2 regions of the Brevibacillus sp. B_LB10_24 genome follow, and region 1 is predicted to be linked to the other one. Evidence: a T-box and tRNA genes for the amino acid it is inferred to sense, from the RefSeq annotation. Region 1 holds a T-box; the other holds one or more tRNA genes.
The links. The T-box of region 1 lies ahead of serS (serine--tRNA ligase). A T-box ahead of a tRNA ligase gene usually reads a tRNA of that ligase, here a tRNA-Ser.

Region 1 (4,417 bases):
GGAAACTGTCGCTCTATCCAACTGAGCTACGGGGACAAAAAACACCTACACTTTATTATATTTGGGATTAGCCTTTTTTGCAAATGGGAAAAAGCGCAGACTCGAGCCTGCGCCTTCCCGCCTGCATATTTCTTTTTTTACGGGGCGATCCTTTCCAGCCCGCCCATATACGGGCGAATCGCCTCGGGAATCAGAATGCTTCCGTCTGCTTGCTGGTAATTTTCGATGATGGCCGCGACAGTCCGGCCGAGGGCCAGGCCTGAGCCATTTAACGTGTGAACAAACTCGGGCTTGGACTTGGCGTCCCGGCGGAAGCGGATATTGGCCCGCCGCGCCTGGAAATCTTCAAAATTGGAACAGGACGAAATTTCCCGGTAGCAATTGGAGCTGGGAATCCATACCTCAAGATCGTATTTTTTCGCGGCGGTAAAGCCGAGATCGCCTGTGCACATGCTCAGGACCTGGTAGGGCAGGTCCAGCAGCTGCAGGACTTTTTCCGCGTTGGCCACCAGCTTTTCCAATTCCTCATAGGAATCTTCCGGCTTCACAAACTTGACCAGCTCTACCTTGTTGAATTGATGCTGACGGATTAACCCGCGAGTGTCACGGCCTGCAGAACCCGCCTCTGAGCGGAAACACGCGCTGAACGCGGCATAGTACCGGGGCAGGCTGGCACCGTCCAGGATCTCGTCACGATGCATGTTAGTAACCGGCACTTCCGCGGTCGGAATGAGGAAATAGTCCGGGCCGTCCAAGCGAAAGGCATCCTCTTCAAATTTAGGCAGTTGGCCTGTCCCGGTCATGCTCGTCCGGTTCACGATGTATGGCGGGATAATTTCTTCATAGCCGTGCTGGCTCACATGCAAATCCAGCATGAAGTTCATCAAGGCCCGTTCCAAACGTGCACCCGCCTTTTTGTAAAAGACAAAGCGGCTTCCGGTCACTTTCGCCGCCGATTCAAAATCGAGAATACCCAAATCGTTGGCCAGCTCCCAATGCGGCTTTACCGGGAAATCATACTGCTTTGGCTCGCCCCATTTTCTGACGACGACATTTTCCTCCTCCGTTTGGCCTACCGGGGTGGATTCATGCGGCAGGTTTGGCAGACTGAGAAGAATCTCCGTCACTTTCTCATCCAGCTGCCGAAGCTCTTCATCCAGTTCCTTGATCCTGTCGTTTACCTGCTTCATTTCCGCGATCAGATGGTCGGCATTTTCCTTATTCCGTTTCAGTACTGCGACTTGTTCCGATACGGTGTTTCGTTTATTTTTTAAGGTTTCCGCTTCTTGGATGACTTGTCGGCGTTTTTCATCTGTTTCAGCAAATTGGTCAAGAGCGGAAATATCTTCGTTTCGATTGGCCAACTTTCGTCTGACCCCTTCTAAATCCTGTCGCAAAATCTTCGGATCTAACATGACATATCCCTCCATCGCTATATACAAACATAAAAAAACACCCGCTCCCGCTAAGGGACGAGTGTGGACCCGCGTTGCCACCCTTATTGGCAAATTGTCCGCTTCAAATCCGTCAGACAACTTACCCTCTTTTACGTGATAACGGCACGCTGCCGGGCAAGGTTATCTCCCTTGCCGCTCTGGGATGGATTCGTCTGTTTGTTGGGACGGTTTGCACCTGCCACCGCCTCTCTGCACCAATCAATACAGAGTACTTGTTCCCGTCGAAGCTTTCTTCCCTATTATTATTTAAATTTACACCAAAATCTATACGGGTGTAAAGCGCAAAAAAGGCACCTTATACAGGTGCCTTGTCCTCGCGGTATTCTTTGACCATGTCCAGGAAGTACTTGTGAAAACGGCTGTCCTCGGTCAGCTCCGGATGAAACGCCGCTGCCAAAAACTGTCCTTCCCGGGCAGCTACGATCTTGTTATCGTATTTGGCCAGGACTTGTCCCGCACCTCGTACTTCCACGATATAAGGCGCCCGAATAAACACGGCGGGAAAATCGGGTGCCACGCCGGCAATCGGCAGGGAGACTTCAAAGCTGTCCTTCTGTCGGCCGTACGCGTTTCGTTCTACCGTCGTATCCATGAACCTGAGGTAGGCCTCTTCCTGGCCGACAATTTCCTTCGCCAATAAAATCGCTCCGGCACAGGTTCCAAAGATGGGCTTTTTCTCTGCGGCGAACGGCTGCAGTGCCTCCATAAATCCGTATTTTCGCATCATTTTCCCGATCGCGGTGCTTTCTCCGCCGGGGATGACCAAGCCGTCCAGATCACGCAGTTCTTCTGCCTTTTTTACCGCAACCGCTTCTGCACCCGCCTGGTTCAGCATGCGGATGTGTTCGGCTACTGCTCCCTGCAGGGCAAGAACGCCAATTTTCATCGCCATTTCACCTTACCAGCCGCGATCCTGCATGCGGTCTGCGTCGCCAATCTTGGAAATCTCGATGCCTGTCATCGGCGTGCCCAGCCCTTTGGAAACGCGGGCTATCAATTCGTAATCCGTGTAGTGAGTAGTTGCTTCCACAATCGCCCGGGCAAATTTCTCAGGGTTCTCCGATTTGAAAATACCGGAGCCGACAAATACCCCGTCAGCGCCAAGATGCATCATCAAAGCGGCGTCAGACGGTGTGGCAACTCCGCCGGCAGCAAAGTTTACCACTGGCAGCTTGCCGTTTTTGTGCACGTACTCCAACAAGTCATAGGGAGCGCCAAGCGTTTTGGCTTCCGCCATCAACTCGTCATACGACATACTTTGAACCTTGCGAATCTGCGATTGCATTGTCCGCATGTGACGAACGGCTTCTACGATATTGCCCGTTCCCGGCTCGCCTTTGGTGCGGATCATCGAAGCCCCTTCGCCGATGCGCCGCAGTGCCTCGCCCAGATCGCGAGCGCCGCAGACGAAAGGAACGGTAAATTCTTTTTTGTTGATGTGGTACAGATCGTCCGCCGGCGTCAGCACTTCGCTCTCGTCGAGGTAATCGACGCCCATCGATTCCAGAACCCGTGCCTCTACAAAATGACCAATCCGCGCCTTGGCCATGACCGGAATGGAAACCGCCTTTAAAACCTCTTCGACGATGCCGAGATCAGCCATGCGGGCGACTCCGCCGGCTGCGCGAATATCCGAGGGAACCCTTTCCAAAGCCATAACTGCAACAGCACCAGCCGCTTCCGCGATTTTTGCCTGCTCTGCGTTGACGACATCCATAATGACGCCGCCCTTCTGCATTTCTGCCATTCCCCGTTTAACCCGATCTGTCCCTACTTCAACCATATGACAAGCCTCCTGCCCATGGATGGAATATATTAGAAACTTGTCCCTATTTTAAACGATGCTTCATATGATAGACAACCTGCTTTTTTCTTATTTATTTTCCAATAATCCCATTAAATAGGTTACCGATAAACTGAATGATGCTTCTGAAAAACAGGCGGATCCAGCTTCCTTGTTCGACATCCTCTCCAGCCACCAGATCTACGCCGGCATTCTTTAGATCATCAGGCTGCAGATAGTCGCCCTCTGCATCTCCTTCTGCCTTGAACATCACTTTTCCGATAACCTGTCCCTTCTGAACAGGGGCAGTCAAGTCGTTAAACGTGACAGTCGGCGTGAACTTCACGTTGTCCCCCGGCTTCGTAATCACAGAGACGACACTGCCTGTCACTGCTGGAACCGTAACGTCGACTCCTTTTTTTACAGGAGCTGTTTCGAAACCTGTGATGGCAGCCCCCTGATCCACTTGCTTCGTCAGCTTATAGTTGCTGAAGCCGTAATCAAACAGCTTTTTCGTCTCATTAAACCGCGATGTCATGCTTTCGGCTCCCATTACGACGCTGATTAATCGCATGCCGTCACGGGTTGCCGTTCCGGTAAAACAGTAGCCAGCCTGATCAGTATGCCCTGTTTTCAACCCGTCGACTCCCGGGTACTCATTCGGCAAACTGGGGAGCATCCAGTTGTAATTGGCTCTTGGCGTTGCATTCGGCTTTCCTTCGCGGAATACAAAGCGCGGGATTTTGGAGATCTCCAGCGCTTCAGGAAAATCCTTGATCAGCGCCCGTGCCAATATCGCTGCGTCACGAGCTGACATGGTATTGTCCTTGCCGTCAAAATTGGCCGGCGTATACTTTCCCAGTTCATCGGCCGGCAAACCGGACGAGGTTACGAAAAAGGTACTTTTCATTCCTAATTCCTGGGCCTTTTTATTCATCATGGAGACGAAATTAGGCTCATCGCCGCCCACTTTTTCCGCCAGCAAGACGGTGGCGTCATTGGCGGAGGCAATCGACATGGCCTTGTACAGCTCTTGTACGGTATGCTCCTCGCCCATGTTGAGGTATACCCCTGACGAATCGCTCATTTTGGCTATAAAAAACGCGTAGTCACTGACAGGAACAACATCTGTCCACTTTATTTTCTTGTTTTTGATTGCGTCTAGGACCAAGTACTC
Region 2 (4,417 bases), on a different contig from region 1:
CAATGCGAAGAAGGTGTATGCGTCATCGTAGCCGATCGCCTCTTCGAGCTTCATGCCAATTTCGGCCGTATCTGACAGGTGATCTACTTGAAAGCCAAAGAACGTCTCTTTTTTCCCGGATGCAGACGCCTCGTTGTAAAATTGGTCGGAGACAACAAGTCCGGTCGCCCGCGGGCTTAAGGCTTTGATCACATTTTTTTCGACGGTACCTGTCGTTTGCACGGACAAACCGCTTTCCTTTAATTTGATCGTCTCACGGGCCGGCTGCTGTCCTGCCGCTCCCCCCAGCTCCTGTGCTGCCGGCAGCCTCAGGGCTTCGCTTCCCTTTACCTCTGCCGTCGGATACCCCAATGTCCGGGCCAGCCGATTGTAGTCGGATAATCGCAACAGTGTGACATCACGACCAGATGTTTCATTCGTCTGGTGGTTCATGACTGCCTGTACCTCTTCGTACTGGATGTGTTGTTCGGCCAGTTCTTTTTCGATCAGTGACACGTGTTTTGCTTCCTGCGGGTTTCCTGCCTCCGACAAATAGCTAATCGCAAACGGGTTCGATTCTGTCTGCACCTCGATGATCATGTTCTTGAATCCCGCCAGTGACCCGATGGCGCAAAAGGCCACGGTGGAGACAATCGAAACCAGGAAAAACATGCGGGCGTTGTCCTTCATGCGGAAAGCCAGATCGGACAAACTGAGCAGGTTGGTCTTATGCCAGTAGAACAGGCGATTTCGCTTCAGCATTCGGATGACAAATACGTTGAGCTGAGTAAACATAAAGTACGTCCCGAGAATGACGATCACGATGACGGGTATCATGGCGATAACCACTTGCACCTGCTGGACCAAGAAGGAGATGACATACCCTGTCAGGATGAGCACAGCAGCCAGCAAGGACAACAGGACAGACGCCTTCGGCTCGCTCTTCGGCTTGCTTCCGCCCTTCAAAAGCTCGATCAGCTTGCTTCCGCGAACGAACACTGCAGTAAACACCGAGATAAACAGAAAAAGAGCGGTAAACGAGATGGACGTAATCAGTACGGCAGTCCATGACAGGTAAAACGGCAGAGCTTCTGTCTTCAGCACATAGGCCGCAGCCAACAGGAACAGCTTGGAGAAGATCAGGCCGACTCCGATCCCGGTAGCGATCGCTGTGAGTCCGATGATCATATTTTCCAAAAAGATGAGCCGCTTCAACTGGGCCGACGACATTCCGTGCATCATGAGAATCCCGAATTCTTTTTTTCGCGACTGCAAAAAAGCGCTCATGGAGTAAAACACAAAGAAAATGGAAAACAGGTAGATGATGTATTCCGATATCCCCATGACCGTTGTGGTCGTTCCCCCAATCTCCTCCCGCTGCAGCCCCGGGTGAAACACGAACATGGCAAAGATAAAAAATATCATGACTGAAAACGCGCTGCTGAAAAAGAATGCCGCGTATGTACGCTTGTTGCGCGTGACGTTGCGCAGCGCGAATTGGCTAAAGGTCATCACATATTCCTCCTGACACCCAAATTGATTTCGCCGTTGATATGATCAGCATGACTTTATTGTAATGAGAAGGCGGATCGATTCCCATCGAATAACCTTACAGCTACCTTACATATTTGTAAGCTTGCGCAAAAAAACACACAAGAAAAATCCCTTTCGAAAAATAGCCGCCACTTGCAGACGGCCGTTTTTCAAAAGGGATCGTTTGATTGTCTGTCTTTTACATTTATGGACGGTTTTATTATCCGAGCAGGCGGATAAACTCGCGCATGAAACCAGGCAGATCAGGCCAAGCATGCCCGGAAACCAGCTTGCCGTGAACGTGCAGAGTCTCCGTCTTGTACACGGCGCCGCACGCTTCGACATCGGGACGGCAGGCTTGGTAAGCCGTCATCTCCCTGCCCTCCAGGTGCTCTTTGACCAACGCCAGCACCTGTGAACCGTGGCAGATCGCGGCAACAGGCTTGTCCGCCTCAAAGAAATGGGCGACGATCGGCTTCAGGTGCGGATTCAAACGGATGTACTCCGGAGCCCGCCCTCCGGGGATGATCAAGCCGTCAAACTCTTCCGGACGGACATCTTCGAATGCGGTATGTGAAGGAAGCTGGTAGGCAGGTTTTTCTGTGTAGGTCTCGCTGTGGGCCTCGAAATCGTGACAAACCGTGTGGAGGGTCTTCTTGGTCGGCGAAGCGATCACCGTTTCAAAACCTTCCTCCAGACAGCGGTAATACGGATAAAAAACTTCTAGTGCCTCGACCGCATCACCAGTGACAATCAACACCTTTTTACTCATCCAAAGGCCTCCTCTTGTGTTTCAGTATTTGAATCCATGTTACCCATTTTCTCTGTCCAAAGCCGAATTCCTGCACGGTTTCCTGGACGAAAAAAAGACACCTGAAACAGGTGCCGCATTGAAAGTTTTGAAGAAGTGGTGCCGGCGATAGGACTTGAACCCACAACCCCCTGATTACAAGTCAGGTGCTCTACCAATTGAGCTACACCGGCAGAAACTGGCGGATGGGGTGGGATTTGAACCCACGAGGCGAGTTATCCCCGCCTACACGATTTCCAATCGTGCTCCTTCGGCCTCTCGGACACCCATCCAGTTACGGAAACGACAAGATTTAGTCTACTATGTTTGATTCTGAAAATCAAGATACTTTTTTGAGAATTCTCGGGATGATTTCTAGCATTCTGGGTAAAATGTTGTCTGAAAGGAGGATGAGTAATGGATCCCAACCGATATGTCGAGATTTCGGACATGCCCATGTACGACCTCTACGAGCTGTCTTATCCCCTCCGTGATGAGGAAATGTACCGGGACGAGATGATTTGGACCGACCCGACAGAGTTGAACTAAACGCCGGCGGCGCGGTCTTTTGCGCCGCTTCGCTTTTTATGGAACTTGTGCGAAAAGGACCTGGCAGTGGCGCAAAGCCGGACAACTTTGATATGATAGAGTGAAGTCATATTCACGAGGAGAATGTTCGCATGAAATGCAAGATTACGCGCAATGCGGCCAAGAAGCTGAACGAGGTGCTGGAACAAGAAGAAGACAAGACGCTGAAGCTGCGCGTCTACGTCACTCATAAACACGGAAGTCACGCCCATTACGGAATGGCGCTGGACGTTCCCACCGAGAACGATTTGGTCGTATCGACTGATAAAGGAATTGACCTCATTCTACAGAAGGACGAAGAGCTGCTGGACGGCGTGGTCGTCGATTACCTGTACATGCCGGAAGAGGGCTACGTCATCTCCAACCCGAGCAAAGGAAACCACGGGGATCACTAGACAAAACGCCGCAAGGCCATTCCCTGGCGCAAGATGTCGTATCCAATCAAGGACAGCCACGCTTCCTTGATTGGATACTTTTCGTTTTGCCGCCTACAAGCTGATCTTAATGGCGATATTCTTGACTTGCGTATAGTACTTCAACGCCTCCAGCCCCTTCTCCCGGCCAAAGCCGCTCTTGCGGTATCCTCCAAAGGTCATCTCTACGCCGCCGCCGGCACCGTAGTTGTTGACGAATACCTGCCCCGCTCGGAGCCGCGATGCCAGCCAGTGCGCCTTGTGAATGTGATTGGTCCAGATTCCCGCCACCAGTCCGTACTCTGTGCCGTTGGCGATCGCCAGTGCCTCCTCAATGGTGTCAAACGGCAGGACGACCAGCACTGGTCCGAATATCTCCTCTTGGGCCAGCGGACTCGCTGCCGATACATGCTCCACGACAGTTGGTTCAAAGAAGAAGCCCGCACCCGCTGACGGGCAGCGCCGGCCGCCGATGCGAATCTCCGCCCCTTCCGTCTGGGCGAGACGCATGTACGATTCGATCCGCTCCAACTGTTTTTGCGAAATAATCGGTCCCACATCGGGGTTATCCAGTCCCGGACCGATGCGCAGCTGTTTCATTTTTTCCGTCACCAGCGCGACGAATTCTTCGCGGATCGGCCGTTCGACCAGCAACCGCGAACCTGCCGAGCACGTCTGCCCCGCATTCTGTACGATCGACCGGACCACCCACTGAGCCGCTTCATCCACATTGGCATCCGCAAAGACAATGTTGGGAGACTTCCCGCCTAATTCCAGAGTGACAGGCTTGATGTTCTCAGCCGCAGCCTTCATCACCGCAGTCCCGGTAGCGACCGATCCGGTAAACGTAATGTGGTCGATGTCCGGATGAACTGCCAATGGCGCTCCTGCCTCTGTCCCAAAGCCGGTGACGACATTAACCACTCCGGCTGGTACGCCAGCCGCTTCCGCGATCTGCGCCAGCTTCAACGCGGTGATCGGGGTGTCCTCCGCCGGTTTGATGACCATCGTATTCCCCGCTGCCAGAGCCGGAGCGAGGCTGCGCGCGGCGATTTGGATCGGGTAGTTCCAGGGGACGATATGAGCAGTGACGCCAAGCGGCTCCCGGACGGTA

Region 2: it encodes a tRNA-Ser, which carries the amino acid that the T-box ahead of serS (serine--tRNA ligase) is inferred to sense. The anticodon was not compared.

The regions. Positions count from the first base shown of each region.
Region 1 covers NZ_JBJQOQ010000048.1:25,148-29,564, forward strand. The annotation lists tRNA gene ACI7RC_RS25970 (tRNA-Arg) at 1-36, opposite strand, end outside; gene serS (serine--tRNA ligase) at 138-1,415, opposite strand; T-box leader at 1,466-1,691, opposite strand; gene pdxT (pyridoxal 5'-phosphate synthase glutaminase subunit PdxT) at 1,753-2,343, opposite strand; gene pdxS (pyridoxal 5'-phosphate synthase lyase subunit PdxS) at 2,356-3,240, opposite strand; gene ACI7RC_RS25990 (D-alanyl-D-alanine carboxypeptidase family protein) at 3,335-4,417, opposite strand, start outside.
Region 2 covers NZ_JBJQOQ010000001.1:476,853-481,269, reverse strand. The annotation lists gene ACI7RC_RS02440 (FtsX-like permease family protein) at 1-1,491, opposite strand, end outside; gene ACI7RC_RS02435 (DJ-1/PfpI family protein) at 1,733-2,284, opposite strand; tRNA gene ACI7RC_RS02430 (tRNA-Thr) at 2,421-2,496, opposite strand; tRNA gene ACI7RC_RS02425 (tRNA-Ser) at 2,503-2,595, opposite strand; gene ACI7RC_RS02420 (hypothetical protein) at 2,720-2,851, shown strand; gene ACI7RC_RS02415 (HesB/IscA family protein) at 2,983-3,285, shown strand; gene ACI7RC_RS02410 (aldehyde dehydrogenase family protein) at 3,379-4,417, opposite strand, start outside.